Regions from separate parts of the Ensifer sp. ENS06 genome, predicted to be linked through region 2. Evidence: riboswitches for the same ligand, from Rfam matches in the RefSeq annotation. Region 2 holds a riboswitch; the other holds the start of a gene.
What was found. Region 2 has a riboswitch for FMN ahead of IB279_RS13045 (6,7-dimethyl-8-ribityllumazine synthase). Riboswitches for the same ligand answer to the same signal wherever they lie in the genome.

Region 1 (7,266 bases), on a different contig from region 2:
GCGTATCGCCAAGACCAAGCTTTCCAAGGAAGCGCGCGAAAAGGCTGATGCAGAGCTGAAGAAGCTGCGCCAGATGAGCCCGATGTCGGCGGAAGCCACCGTCGTTCGCAATTACCTGGATTGGCTGCTCGGCCTGCCCTGGGGCAAGAAGTCGAAGATCAAGACCGACCTGAACCATGCCGAGGAAGTGCTCAACGTCGATCATTTCGGCCTCGACAAGGTCAAGGAGCGCATCGTCGAGTATCTCGCCGTGCAGGCGCGTTCGACCAAGATCAAGGGCCCCATCCTGTGCCTCGTCGGCCCTCCGGGCGTCGGCAAGACCTCGCTCGCCAAGTCGATCGCCAAGGCGACCGGCCGCGAATATGTGCGCATGGCGCTGGGCGGCGTTCGTGACGAAGCCGAGATCCGTGGCCACCGCCGCACCTATATCGGCTCCATGCCGGGCAAGGTCGTTCAGTCGATGAAGAAGGCGAAGCGGTCCAACCCGCTGTTCCTGCTCGACGAAATCGACAAGATGGGCCAGGACTTCCGCGGCGATCCGTCGTCGGCGCTGCTCGAGGTGCTGGATCCGGAACAGAACTCGACCTTCATGGACCACTACCTGGAGGTCGAATACGACCTGTCCAACGTGATGTTCATCACCACCGCCAACACGCTGAATATCCCGGCGCCGTTGATGGACCGCATGGAAGTGATCCGCATCGCCGGCTACACGGAAGAGGAAAAGCTGGAAATCGCCAAGCGGCATCTGCTGCCGAAGGCGATCCGCGACCACGCGCTGCAGCCGAAGGAATTCTCGGTCACAGACGGCGCGCTGATGGCGGTCATCCAGACCTACACCCGCGAAGCCGGTGTGCGTAACTTCGAACGCGAGCTGATGAAGCTCGCCCGCAAGGCCGTGACCGAGATCATCAAGGGCAAGGCCAAGAAGGTCGAAGTGAACGCTGCCAACATCAACGACTATCTGGGCGTTCCGCGCTTCCGCCACGGCGAAGCCGAACGTGACGATCAGATCGGTGTTGTCACCGGTCTCGCATGGACTGAGGTCGGCGGCGAGCTTCTGACGATCGAAGGCGTCATGATGCCCGGCAAGGGCCGCATGACCGTCACCGGCAACCTGCGCGACGTGATGAAGGAATCGATTTCCGCGGCGGCTTCTTATGTCCGCTCGCGCGCAATCGACTTCGGCATCGAACCGCCGCTGTTCGACAAGCGTGACATCCACGTGCACGTACCGGAAGGTGCGACGCCGAAGGATGGCCCTTCGGCCGGCGTCGCCATGGCAACCACGATCGTGTCGATCATGACCGGCATCCCGATCTCCAAGGATGTCGCAATGACCGGCGAGATCACGCTGCGCGGCCGCGTGCTGCCGATCGGCGGTCTGAAGGAGAAGCTCCTGGCAGCGCTGCGGGGCGGCATCAAGAAGGTGCTGATCCCGGAAGAGAACGCCAAGGATCTCGCCGAGATCCCGGACAACGTGAAGAACGCGCTCGAAATCATCCCGGTTTCGCGGGTGGGCGAGGTGCTCGAACACGCTCTGGTGCGCATGCCGGAACCGATCGATTGGGACCCGGCAAACGAGCCGGCAACCGTAGCACCGGTTGATTCGCAGGACGAAGCAGGCTCCTCCGTCGCCCACTGACGGGCGCTTGAAAATGGGTGCAGCCGGCTCGCGCGGCGCTCATTTTGCAGAAAAATTGGGAAGACCGGCCATTGGCCGGTCTTTTTTGTTGTAAAAGCGCCCTGCAAGCCTTGCATTCCAAGGGATTAGGCGCAATTGGGAAAGGCAAGACGCGGGCGAAGCGCAAGCCGCCGCGCCTTAAAACACAGTCGTTTCGAACCAATCTGAAAGGGGTGGAAACATGAACAAAAATGAGCTCGTGTCTGCCGTTGCTGAGAAGGCCGGACTTTCCAAGACCGACGCATCTTCTGCAGTTGATGCAGTTTTCGAGACCATCCAGGCTGAGCTGAAGAACGGCGGCGACATTCGCCTGGTCGGCTTCGGCAACTTCTCGGTTTCGCGCCGCGAAGCCTCGAAGGGCCGTAACCCGTCCACGGGTGCGGAAGTTGACATCCCGGCACGCAACGTGCCGAAGTTCACGGCCGGCAAGGGCCTGAAGGATGCCGTCAACGGCTGATGAGATTTGCTTGGCGGCCGGACACGAGGCCGGCAGTCCAGGTATTCGAGGGTTCGGCGCAAGCCGGACCCTTTCGCATTTTGGGGGCAGCCCTTGCGGGTGTCCGTCATTTGCTCTAGGGCTTGCCCATTCTCAGGGCGGGGTGAAAGTCCCCACCGGCGGTAAGGGCATGACAGCGCGGCGTCTTGGAGACGCGCGAAGGTGGCCCAAGCCCGCGAGCGCCTTTCCTCGATTTTTGGGGAGAGGGTCAGCAGATCCGGTGCAACTCCGGAGCCGACGGTCATAGTCCGGATGAAAGAGAATGGTCGCTGGCACGAAGGGCAGGGATGCCCGGCGTCGTGCCGTGCGCTCATGCGTCCTGATTTGTGTTTGGTCCGCTTTCAGGGTGCATGACATGAATCAGACTTCCCTCGGCTTTTCCTCCTCGCGCGCCATGGCCGGAGCCGGCTTCATGGTGTTGGCCGGGATCGCTTTCGCCGGCCTCAATGTCGTCACCCAATGGCTGACGATGAAGCTCGGTTTTCCAGCCACCGCCATGGCGTTCTGGCAATATGCCTTCGCCTTCCTCTTCTCACTGCCGTTTCTGCGACGCGTCGGGCTGTCGGCCATGCGCACCGACTATCCCTGGCGTCACATCGCGCGCGTGGTGCTGGCCGCCTTCGGTGTGGGGGCCTGGGTCTCCGGTCTGGCGCACGTGCCGATCTGGCAGGCGATCGCGCTGGTCATGACCTCGCCGTTCTTCATCATCCTCGGCGCCCGCCTGTTTCTCGGTGAACGCGTCGGCGCGGCGCGTTGGGCCGCAACCGCGGTCGGTTTCGCCGGGGCGATGATCATTCTCGAACCGTGGTCGGACAGCTTCAGCTGGGCCGCCCTTTTGCCGATCCTGTCGGCGCTGTTGTGGGGCGCTTCGTCGCTCATCACCAAGAGCCTCACAAGTCTCGAGCGCCCCGAAACGATCACCGTATGGCTGCTTGTGCTTCTGACCCCGATCAACGGCGCCATCGCGCTTTCGGCCGGCTTCACCATGCCGGATGGGACAGCACTCGGCTTCCTGCTGCTCGCCGGGATACTGACCGTAGTCGCACAATATCTGCTGACGCTCGCCTATACTGTTGCCGACGCCGCCTATGTGCAGCCCTTCGACGATCTGAAGCTGCCGCTTAACGTCTTTGCGGGCTGGCTGGTCTTCGGTTACGCGCCGACAGGATATCTTTGGGTCGGCGCAGTGCTGATCCTTGGCGCCTCGCTGTTCATCATGCGCAACGAGTTGCGGCGCGAGCGCGCCGCGCCTGCAACCGGAACGGTGTAAAACCCAAGCGTTGTCATTCGGCTGTCATCGGCATCGCGCAGAACCCCCATGTTTTCAGTGTTCGCACATGGGGGATTTCATGACCATCACTTCGCGCGTGACCGCGCTTGCGGCCGTTCTTCTTGCATCCGCAGCATTTCCTGCGGCGGCCGAGCCCGTCTTCAACCGCATTGCATCCTTTGCTGTTGCCGATAACCTGCCGGAAGGCGATGCGCGCAAGGCGCCGACATCTGCCGAAATCATCACGGCCAGCGAAGACGGCAACACGCTTGTCTATTCCGACAGCCCCGGCAAGCGCGTCGGCCTGATCGACATCACCGATGCCAAGGCGCCGAAGGCAGCCGGCACGGTCTCTTTTGACGGCGAGCCGACCTCGGTCACCATCGCCGGTGCAAAGGCACTCGTCGCGGTCAACACGCGCGAAAGCTTCGTCAAGCCTTCGGGGCTCCTTGCGATCGTCGATCTGGCCTCGAAGAAAGTCGATGCCACCTGCGATCTCGGCGGCCAGCCGGATTCGATCGCCGTCAACAAGGACCGCACGCTGGCGGCCATCGCCATCGAGAACGAGCGCGATGAAGAGCTGAACGACGGCAAGATCCCGCAGATGCCGGCCGGCGACCTCGTCATCTTGTCTTTGAAGGATGGTGTTGCCGATTGCGGTTCGCTGAAGCGCGTGACGCTGACCGGTCTTGCCGAAATCGCCGGTGAAGACCCGGAGCCGGAATTCGTTTCCTTCAACGGCAAGGACGAGATCGCGCTGACGCTGCAGGAGAACAACCACATCGTCATCATCGACGGCAAGACGGGAACGGTGAAGACGCATTTCTCTGCCGGCACGGTCGACCTCAAGAACATCGACACCAAGCGCAACGGCGCGATTGCCTTCAAGGACGAGCAGCCGGGCCGCAAGCGCGAGCCCGACGCGGTGAAGTGGCTCGACGACAACCGCATCGTTGTTGCCAACGAAGGCGACTATGAAGGCGGTTCGCGCGGCTTCACGATCTTCGACACCACCGGCAAGGTACTCTTCGAATCGGGCGCGAGCTTCGAGCATGCGATTGCCGCCATCGGCCACTATCCCGAGAAGCGCTCTTCGGCCAAGGGCGTTGAGCCCGAGGGCCTGGAAGCGGCGAAGTTCGGTGACGACAACCTGTTCTTCGTTCTGTCCGAGCGTGCCTCGATCGTCGGCGTCTACAAGGATACGGGCGCCGAGCCTGAGCTGCTGCAGCTCCTGCCGTCGGGCATCTCGCCGGAAGGCGCCGTCGCGATCCCCGCGCGCAATCTCTTTGCGACCGCAAACGAAGTCGATCTCGTCGAGGACGGCGGCGCGCGCTCGCACGTGATGATCTATGAGCGTGCCGAGGGCGAAGCGGTCTATCCGCAGATCCGCTCCGCCGAGAAGGATGGCCTGCCGATCGGCTTCGGCGCACTCTCCGGTCTCGCTGCCGTCGCCGACAAGCCCGGCTTCCTGCGCGCCGTCAACGATTCGGTCTACTCGTCGCAGCCCACGATCTTCACCATCGACGCCACCCAGAAGCCGGCGCTGATCACCGAAGCGCTCGCCATCACCCGCGATGGCGCACCGGCGCAGAAGCTCGACATCGAAGGCATCGCCAATGACGGGGAAGGGGGCTTCTGGCTTGCGTCGGAAGGCAACTCCGACAAGCTCTACAGCCACGCGATCTTCCACGTGAACAAGAAGGGCGAGATCAAGAAGGAAATCGCCCTGCCGGAAGCGCTGCGTGCCGGCGAAACCCGCTTTGGCTTCGAAGGCATCACCGTTGTCGGCGAAGGCGACGAGCAGACGCTGTGGATGGCGGTTCAGCGCGAATGGAAGGATGACGAGAAGGGCTTCGTCAAGCTCGTCTCCTACAACGTGAAGAGCGAAGAATGGGGCGCCGTGCGCTACCCACTCGAAAAGGCCGGTGACGGCTGGGTTGGTCTGTCGGAAATTTCCGTCCACGGCGACTATGCCTATGTCATCGAGCGCGACAACCTGATCGGTCAGGCTGCCAAGCTGAAGAAGATCTATCGCGTTGCGCTCTCGGAACTGAAGCCAGCTGCCCTTGGCGGTGAACTGCCCGTCGTCAAGAAGGAAGAGGTTCGTGACCTCATTCCGGAACTGAAGGCGCTGAATGGCTACGTCGTCGACAAGGTCGAAGGCTTCACCGTCGATGCCGCCGGCAACGGCTATGTCGTCACCGACAATGACGGCGTCGACGACTCCTCTGGCGAAACCCTGTTCTTCTCCATTGGCGCCATTAACGCGATGTAAGCGTTACCGCCCGGAGAAAACGGGAGAGGCCGGGACATGACGTCCCGGCCTCTTTCTGTTTCGGCACTTGTGATTTGCGACGAGCGAGAACGCTCCTAGCGGGCGATCGCGATCTGCGCTGCCTCTTCGGCCTCATCCTTGCGCTTGCGGATCTCGTCCGTCCGGTCGACCAGCTTGCCGACGATATCAAAGAGCGCGTCGAGTTCTTCGTCGTCGAGGGCCGAGAAGATCTCCTCGAGCAGCTGCTTGCGCGGATGCTCTGCGGCTTCCAGTACGACGCGGCCCGTTTCGGTGATCGAGACGATCTTGGCGCGCCGGTCTTCAGGATCGGGCTTGCGCATGACCAGGCGGTCACGCTCCAGGCCGTCGATCGCTTCGGTGACGGTGCGCGGCGCGAAGTTCAGCGCACAGGCGATGTCGGTCGAACGACAGGGGCCGAGCTTGCTGAGGAAGAAGAGGAACTTGCTGCGCGCCAGCGACACGCCTTCCTCGGTCATCGATTCGTTCACCAGCCGGTGAACCCGGTGATAAAGCTCGAACAGTCTATCGGAAACTTCAAATGTCTTCTTCATGATCGTCGCTGGAATTTCATGAGGTGCCATGTGAAATGGCAGTAACATTAGTGATAGTTATAATTGCCGGATTTGTCGACACAAACCTCCGGCGTTTCACGGTAACTCCATCGCCGACAAAGAAACGGCCACCATTTCTGGCGGCCGTTTCACTCGATGCGGCAAGAAATTCTCGCGACAGGCGACCGTTTGCGCGTCACACGACTTGCGCGACGCCTCCGATCGCGATCAGGCGGCCCAGCGCGCGCCGTTGGTCGACTGGGCGTAGCCGTGACCGCCAGCCTCGGCGAGCGTGAAGCGCGCGATCAGTTCGCGCAGACGGCCGGCTTCCTGGGCAAGCGTCGCGCTTGCCGCATTGGCTTCCTCGACCATCGCCGCGTTCTGCTGGGTGACCTGGTCCATCTGGTTGACGGCCGTATTGACCTCGGAGAGCCCGGCGGACTGTTCCTGTGCCGAGACGGCGATCGCATCCATATGCTGGTTGATCGTGACGATGAAGCCTTCGATCGTGCGAAGAGCCTCGCCGGTTTCGCGCACGAGACGGACGCCGCTTTCGACTTCGACGGCGGAGTTGCGGATCAGATCCTTGATCTCCTTGGCCGCGTTGGCCGAGCGCTGGGCAAGCTCGCGCACTTCCTGGGCGACGACGGCGAAACCCTTGCCGGCATCACCGGCACGTGCTGCTTCGACGCCGGCGTTGAGCGCCAGCAGGTTGGTCTGGAAAGCGATCTCGTCGATGACGCCGATGATGTTGGAGATCTGGCTCGACGAATGCTCGATGCGGCCCATGGCGTCGACCGCGCCCGAGACGATCGCGCCGGACTTGCGGGCGCTTTCGTTGGCCTGGCCGGCAACGCTGCGGGCCTCGTGGGTGCGCTTTGACGAATTGCCGACATTGACCGTGATCTGGTCGAGTGCTGCCGCCGTTTCTTCCAGAGACGCTGCCTGCTGCTCGGTCCGGCGCGACAG
Region 2 (7,266 bases):
AGCATGACCGCGGCATCCTGTTCTGCGGTACCGGCATCGGTGTATGCATCTCGGCCAACAAGGTGCCGGGCATCCGCGCGGCGCTGACGCACGACACCTATTCGGCCGAGCGGGCCGCCAAGTCGAACAACGCCCAGATCATCACCATGGGCGCCCGCGTCATCGGTCCGGAGCTGGCAAAGTCGATCGTCGACACCTGGCTCGCGTCCGAGTTCGACCCGAACGGCTCTTCGGCCGGCAATGTCGAGGCGATCAATCGCCTGGATGCCGCAAGAGCCGGTTGAGGAAAGGGGCGGGCGGCTTGCCGTCTGCATCCGGTTCCCGGTTCAAGCCCTACCTTATCTCGCGATGCCGTTGATCCTCCCTCAGGCATTGTGACGACACGCCCGGCAGCGATGCCGGGCGTTTTCATGTCCGGTCTCCCGCTTCGCCTTGACGAAGCTTCTGCAAATATTTGAATATTCTTGCGGATCGTCAATTGAAGGGCGTCGCCGCATGAGTGAAACCACCCCGACCGAGCCGCATCAAAGCGCGCACCACCATGTGGCGCGCATGAGCGGCCGCGACACGCATGAACATCACAGGACGGCGACGACGCTCGAACTCTTGTTCGACCTGACCTTCGTCATCGCCTTTAGCCTGGCGGCTTCGCAGCTTGCTCATTTCCTGGCCGAAGGGCACTTCTTTTCCGGCCTCTTCGGCTTCGCGCTTGCGACCTTCTCCATCTGCTGGGCCTGGATCAATTTCAGCTGGTTTGCCTCCGCCTACGACACGGACGACTGGGTATTCCGCATCGTCACCATGGTGCAGATGGTCGGCGTGCTGATCCTTGCGATCGGCCTGCCGCCGATGTTCGAGTCGATCGACAAGGGTGAGCATCTCGACAACGGCATCATGGTGCTCGGCTATGTCGTCATGCGGGTGGCAATGCTCTTCCAATGGCTGCGCGCCAGCCGGCAGGACCCGGCCCGACGGGATGCCTGCATGGCCTACGTCAAAGCAATCAGCCTCGCCCAGCTCGGCTGGGTCGTTCTGATCTTCTTCGATTTCTCGCTGCTGGTGACCTTCGTCATGGTCGTGGGGCTGACGGCGATCGAGATGCTCGGCCCCTATGTCGCCGAGATGCGCTACGGCGGAACGCCCTGGCATGCCCATCACATCGCCGAGCGCTACGGGCTGCTCGCGATCATCGCGCTTGGGGAAGGGGTGGTCGGCACGGTCGCCTCAATCTCCGCCGTGGTCGAAGGGCAGGGCTGGAACCTCGATGTCGCGCTCGTCTGCCTCGCCGGTACGGGGCTCACCTTCGGCATGTGGTGGATCTATTTTCTGCTGCCGAGCGCCGAGATCCTGCACCGGCACCGTCAAAAACGCTCCTTCGTCTGGGGCTACGGCCACATGCCGATCTTCGCCTCGATCGTGGCGACTGGCGCCGGCCTGCATGTGGCGGCCTATTACATCGAGCACAAGGCGCATATCGGCTCGGTCGCAACGGTGCTGACCGTTGCGGTGCCCGTCGCGTGCTACATCGGGCTGCTCTATGCGATGTACGCCTATCTTATGCAGCAGGTGGAGCGGTTGCATCTCTGGCTGCTCGCGGGCACGGCAGTGGTGCTGGCCGCGTCAGTGGTCGCGGCCATGGCCGGGCTCGACATGGCCAAGTGCCTGATCATCCTGATGCTCGCGCCCGTCGTCACCATCGTCGGCTACGAGGTGGCGGGGCACCGGCACCGCGTGGCGGCACTGGATCGCAGCCTGCGCAAGAACGAGGCTGCGCATTGATTTTGCGAGCCGAAACAGCGCGTTGCCGGCTCAAGCTGGTGAGCCGATTCAGGTGGTTCAGAGGTTGATTCAAGCGCAGCGTTCGGCGCTGTTCGCCCCTGCCGCTGCCCCCTCACGCTAACCTTCTCCCCGCGGCGGGGAGAGGGAACGAGAACGCAAGCTGCCTCGGAGTTTGTGATGGACCCGGGTGGAAGGCCGTTCTCGGTAGCCCCGGGGAGAGAGTTTGCGCGACAAGGGTGCCGCTTGTGTCCTTCTCCCCGCCCGCGGGGAGAAGGTGGCCGGCAGGGCGGATGAGGGGCATTCCCCTCACCGGGCGGATGAGGGGCAAGCCTTCACCGGGCGGATGAGGGGCGAGCCAACCTCAACCGCATCTCGCGGATCAGGCGTTGACCAGCGCCAGCTTGGCGCGGGCGTCGAGGATCTGGGCGCAGGCGTTGGCCGCCTCAGTACCCTTGGTAACAAAGTGCTCGCGGAAGAAGGCGATCAGCGGTTCGCTTTCTTGGAAATTGTGCGGCGTCAGTACGGCGGAAAGCACCGGCACATTGGTGTCGAGTTGCACGCGCATCATGCCGTCGAGCACGGTGCCGGCGACGAAATCGTGGCGGTAGATGCCGCCGTCGACGACGAAGGCGGTGCCGAGGATCGCGGCATAGCGGCCGGTCTTGGCCAGCGTCTGCGCATGCAGCGGGATTTCGAGCGCGCCGGGTACGTCGAAGATCTCGACGTCGGCTGCCGAGCCGCCAAGCTTCGTCCATTGCGTGACGAAGGCATCGACGCAGCGGTCGACGATATCGGCATGCCAGCGGGCACGAACGATCGCGATCTTGGCGGCGGGGTGGGAAAGAATGGTCATGGTCTCAAGCCTTTCAGGGTTTGGCGTTTCCAATGATCCCGTCGGGCGAACATGCATGCGCGCGAGGTCCCGTCGCGGGGACCCACGTTGCTGCTTGCTCTCTTCCATCCGGACTGTGACCGTCGGCTCCGGAATCTGACCGGATCTGCTGACCCCCAGGGTGAAACCCTGAGGCGCTCGCGGGCTTCGGCCTTTCGGCCGCTACCGCCGGTGGGGAATTTCACCCCGCCCTGAGAACAACGCGACTATATAGCGCGACCGCGCGCGGTCAAACGCACGGTGCGACGAAAATGCCAGAAATCACGACAGATTTTTCCAGTGTTTGGAGCCATCGGAAGAAATCGTTCCGATCCGCTTACTCGCGGATGACCAAGAGGTCCTTGGCGGCAAAGCGCAGCGTGACGTTGTCGCCGGAAACCGGCGGGGCCACACCCGGATTGTTGAACATGTCGAAGGAGATGACGTCGCCGCCGACGCGAAGGCGCGTGCGGATGACCGAGCCGAGGAAGCTCGTCGAGACGACCTCGCCGGCAAGCGACGTGTCGCCCGTGGCGCCCTCGGCGATCGAGCCCGCTTCGGGACGAAGCGCCAGCGAAATGCTGTCGCCGCCCTTCATGCCGGCAATCGGATCCTTCAGCGCGATCTGCTGGTTGCCGATCGTGACGGCACCCGCGGCCGGGTCCGCGACCTTGCCTTCGATGATGCTGAGCGTGCCGACGAAGGAGGCGACGAAACGCGTTGACGGCGTGTTGTAGATCTCGAAGGGGGTGCCGATCTGGTCGGCGCGGCCGGCATTCATGACGACGATGCGATCGGAGATCGACAGCGCTTCTTCCTGGTCATGGGTCACGAACACGGTGGTGATGCCGAGCTGTTGCTGGATCTGCCGGATTTCCTCGCGCAGCGACACGCGGATCTTGGCGTCGAGCGCCGACAGCGGCTCGTCGAGCAGCAGCACCTGCGGCTTGACCGCAATGGCGCGGGCAAGCGCAACGCGCTGCTGCTGGCCGCCGGAGAGCTGGTAGGGGAAGCGGTCCGCCAGGTGCTCGAGCTTGATCAGCCCGAGCATCTGCTTCACCCTCGCGTCGATCTCCGACTTGTCTGTACCTGCGACCTTGAGGCCGAAGGCGACGTTGTCATGCACGTTCATGTTGGGAAACAGCGCATAGGCCTGGAACACCATGCCGATGTTGCGCTGGTTGGGCTTCAGCGAGTTCTGGTCGCGGCCGTTGATGACGATCTTGCCGCTGGTCGGGCTTTCGAAGCCGGCGATCATGCGCAGGACCGTGGTCTTGCCGCAGCCCGATGGTCCGAGGAACGAGACGAACTCGCCCTTTTCGATGTCCATGTTGAAATCGTGCACGACGTGAACCGGGCCGAAGGACTTCTTGATGCTGGTGAGTGACAGGAAACTCATGGGTGCGGTCCTCAGGCCTTAGGAGGCGCGCTTTTTTGAAAGCGCGAGACGAGCTGGATGAGGCCGAGGCAGCCCCAGGTGATGCCGAATGCAATGACGGCGAGTGCGGCCGGTTCATAGGCGCGGTTGGCGCCCAGGAGCTGCATGTAGGGGCCGAAAGCCGGGCGGTTGAGCAAGGCCGCCATGGTGAACTCGCCGATGACGATGGCAAAGGTCAGGAAGGCGCCCGAGAGCACGGCGACGAGCACGTTCGGCAGAATGATCTTGGCAAGGATCGTCGTCCATCCGGCGCCGAGGCTTTGGGCGGCCTCGGTCAAGGTGGCGACGTCGATGGTGCGAAGGCCCGTGTCGACTGCGCGGTACATGTAGGGTAGCGCAAGCGTCGCATAGCCGAACATCAGGAGGATGTTGGTGCCGGTGAGCGAGCCCGTCAACGGCAGCCAGCTCGAGGTGTTGTAGAGCCGGATGTAGCCGAAGACGATGACGATCGCTGGGATGACCAGCGGCAGCAGCGTGATGAACTCGATGACGGGGCGCAGCCGCGGCAGCTTGAGGCGGACCCAGTAGGCTGTCGGCACGACGAGGAGAACACCGAAGAGGATGGTGAACAAGGCCTGCAGCACCGAATAGGTGAAGGTCTCCTGGAAGCGCGGGTCGGCGAAGACCTTCTGGTAAGCGTCGAAGGAGTATTCGCCGCGGCGCATCTTCAAGGAGAAGTTGGTCATGCCGATGAGCGGCAGGGTGAAATAGAGGAGGCCGAAAACGAGGGCTCCCCAGGCCCAGATCTTCTTCATTTCAGCCACCTTTCGCTGCGGCTGCGCAGCCAGATGTAGATCGCGTTGGCGATACCGGTGACGACGATCATGCCGAAGGCGAGCGCGTAACCGAGATGCGGGTTGCCGAGCACGTCGCCGCGGATCTGAGCAAAGAGCAGGATCGGCACGATCGAGAGCGACGAGCCGGTGAGTGCGATCGCGGTCGCAACGGCGCCGAAGGCATTGGCGAACAGCAGCGCCAGCGTGCCGAGCAGCGACGGAAGCAGGATCGGGAAGGCGACCATGCGCCAGTATTGCAGGCCGGTGGCGCCGAGGATCTCGGCGGCCTCGCGCCATTCGCGCTTCAGGCCGTCGAGTGCCGGCGTGATGATCAGGATCATCAGCGGGATCTGGAAGAACAGATAGGTGACCGTCAGCCCCCAGAAGGACAGCAGGTTGAAGCCGAGCATCCGGAGGTCGAGCCCGAAGTTCGAGCGCAGGAAGACGGTGACGATGCCGACAGGTCCAAGCGTTGCGAGAAAGGCAAAAGCGAGCGGCACGCCGGCGAAGTTGGAGGCGACGCCCGAGAAGGTTAGAAGCGGTCCGCGGATCCCCTTCGGCAAGCCGCCGAAGACGATGGCGGACGCCATGGCAAAGCCGATCAGGCAGCCGAGAAGTGCGGAGGCGATGCTGATCTTGATGGAGATCCAGTAGGCAGCCAGGATCGAGGGCGTGAACAGGCCGCGGATGTTGTCGAGCGTGAAGCTGCCATCGGGCGTCTGAAACGCGCCGACCACGATCTTCATCGTCGGCAAAAGCAGGAACAGCGTCACGAAGGCGGCAAAGGGAAGAATGCCCAGCCAGTGAAGCGGTAGGCGACGCGCCGGCGGGCTGGCGTCGGGTTTAGCAGATGACATTCCGTTCGCGCCCCTGAAGCCGCGTTTTCCACGCGGGCGTTATCGATTGTTGCAAGCAAGAAGCGGGAAACCGACGAAGCCGCGCACGGCTACCGGATCTCGCTCCAAGGACTTGAATTTCTTACGAATAACCTATGCGCCCCGACCGGAAAACCGGTCGGGGCGACATGTCTGTGGAAAGGCTTACTGAACGTTCGCGCCGACGACGGAATCCCAGCCGCCGGTGACGGCAGCCTTGTTGGCGTCGACTTCTTCGAGCGTCGGGAAGTAGGCCTTCTCGTAAGCGGCTGCCGGCGGCAGGGCGTCGATCAGCTCCTGCGGAACCTTGCCGGCCTTGACCATGGCGTTGAAGCGGGTCGGGTGGCAGAAGCCCTTGAGCCAGCCGAGCTGACCTTCGTCGGAGTAGAGGTGCTCCATCCACAGCTTCGCTGCGTTCGGGTGCGGCGCGTAGGCCGAGATGCCCTGAACGTAGACGCCGGCGAGAACGCCGCTGGCCGGAACGACGACTTCGGTCGGCGGGTTGCCGTTGAGCGTCTTTGCCCAGCCGAGCGCGTTGTAGTCCCAGGCAACGACGATCGGGGTCGAGCCCTGGGCGAGCGTGCCCGACTTGCCGATAACCGGAACGAAGTTGCCGGCCTTGTTCAGTTCGGCGAAGTAGCCGAGACCAGCTTCACCGGCTTCCTTGCCCGACTTCGCACCCTTGGCGAGACCGGCGGCGAGAACGCCGAGGATCGCCTGGTTCGAGGCGCGCGGGTCACCGGCGAGAGCGACCTGACCGGCATAATCCGGCTTCAGGAGGTCAGCCCAGTCCTTCGGAGCTTCCTTGACGAGGTCCTTGTTTACCAGGAACGACATGACGCCGTAGTAGTCGCCGTACCAGTAGCCTTCGGCGTCCTTGACGCTGTCCGGGATCTCGTCCCAGGTGGAGACCTTGTAGGGCTGCAGCAGGCCTTCGGCCTTCATCTGCGGGCCGAAGGCGAGACCGACGTCGACGACGTCAGGAGCCTGCGGGCCCTTGTTGTCCTTGTTGGCCTTGACGGCTTCGACTTCGTCGGCCGAGCCTGCGTCCGGGTTCAGTTCGTTGACCTGGATTTCCGGATACTTGGCCTTGAAGGAAGCGATGACGTCGCCGTAGCCGCACCAGTCGTGGGGCAGGGCGACGGTCGTCAGCATGCCTTCCTTCTTGGCGGCTTCGATGAGCTCGGCGCTCGGTTCGGCAGCGGCGATTGCCGTCGTCGCCAGGAAAATGGCGGTGGAGAGCGAAAGCAGGCGTTGGGTTTTTGAAATCACTGGAGTTCTCCTTATGGGTTTAGTCAAATTCGTGGGGTTTCAGTCGATTTCGGCGAAGCTGTTAAAGAGATGCGATGAAAGTAATGTGACAGGGGTTTATCCGTTCGCGCCGCGTATGTCGTTGGAAGAACATTTCTTTTTTGGCTTCGGCGGGCCACTGTCGCATAACTGCATGAAATCCTGTGAACGTGTCGGCGAATTCTCCTAGACCGGTTTGCGAAAGATGCGGGTGGAATCGAACAGGCCCTCGAGCGT

Region 1: it holds a riboswitch for FMN, as region 2 does, so the genes downstream of both, IB279_RS06750 (DMT family transporter) here and IB279_RS13045 (6,7-dimethyl-8-ribityllumazine synthase) in region 2, are expected to answer to the same signal.

What each region holds. Positions count from the first base shown of each region.
Region 1 is NZ_JACVBC010000001.1:1,362,210-1,369,475, forward strand. It holds gene lon (endopeptidase La) at 1-1,645, shown strand, start outside; gene hupB (DNA-binding protein HupB) at 1,866-2,141, shown strand; FMN riboswitch at 2,266-2,448, shown strand; gene IB279_RS06750 (DMT family transporter) at 2,536-3,450, shown strand; gene IB279_RS06755 (esterase-like activity of phytase family protein) at 3,518-5,725, shown strand; gene IB279_RS06760 (MarR family winged helix-turn-helix transcriptional regulator) at 5,821-6,297, opposite strand; gene IB279_RS06765 (methyl-accepting chemotaxis protein) at 6,526-7,266, opposite strand, start outside.
Region 2 is NZ_JACVBC010000002.1:789,113-796,378, reverse strand. It holds gene IB279_RS13055 (RpiB/LacA/LacB family sugar-phosphate isomerase) at 1-284, shown strand, start outside; gene IB279_RS13050 (low temperature requirement protein A) at 496-1,779, shown strand; gene IB279_RS13045 (6,7-dimethyl-8-ribityllumazine synthase) at 2,159-2,632, opposite strand; FMN riboswitch at 2,725-2,874, opposite strand; gene IB279_RS13040 (ABC transporter ATP-binding protein) at 2,988-4,049, opposite strand; gene IB279_RS13035 (ABC transporter permease) at 4,061-4,843, opposite strand; gene IB279_RS13030 (ABC transporter permease subunit) at 4,840-5,721, opposite strand; gene IB279_RS13025 (ABC transporter substrate-binding protein) at 5,905-7,011, opposite strand; gene IB279_RS13020 (MurR/RpiR family transcriptional regulator) at 7,216-7,266, opposite strand, start outside.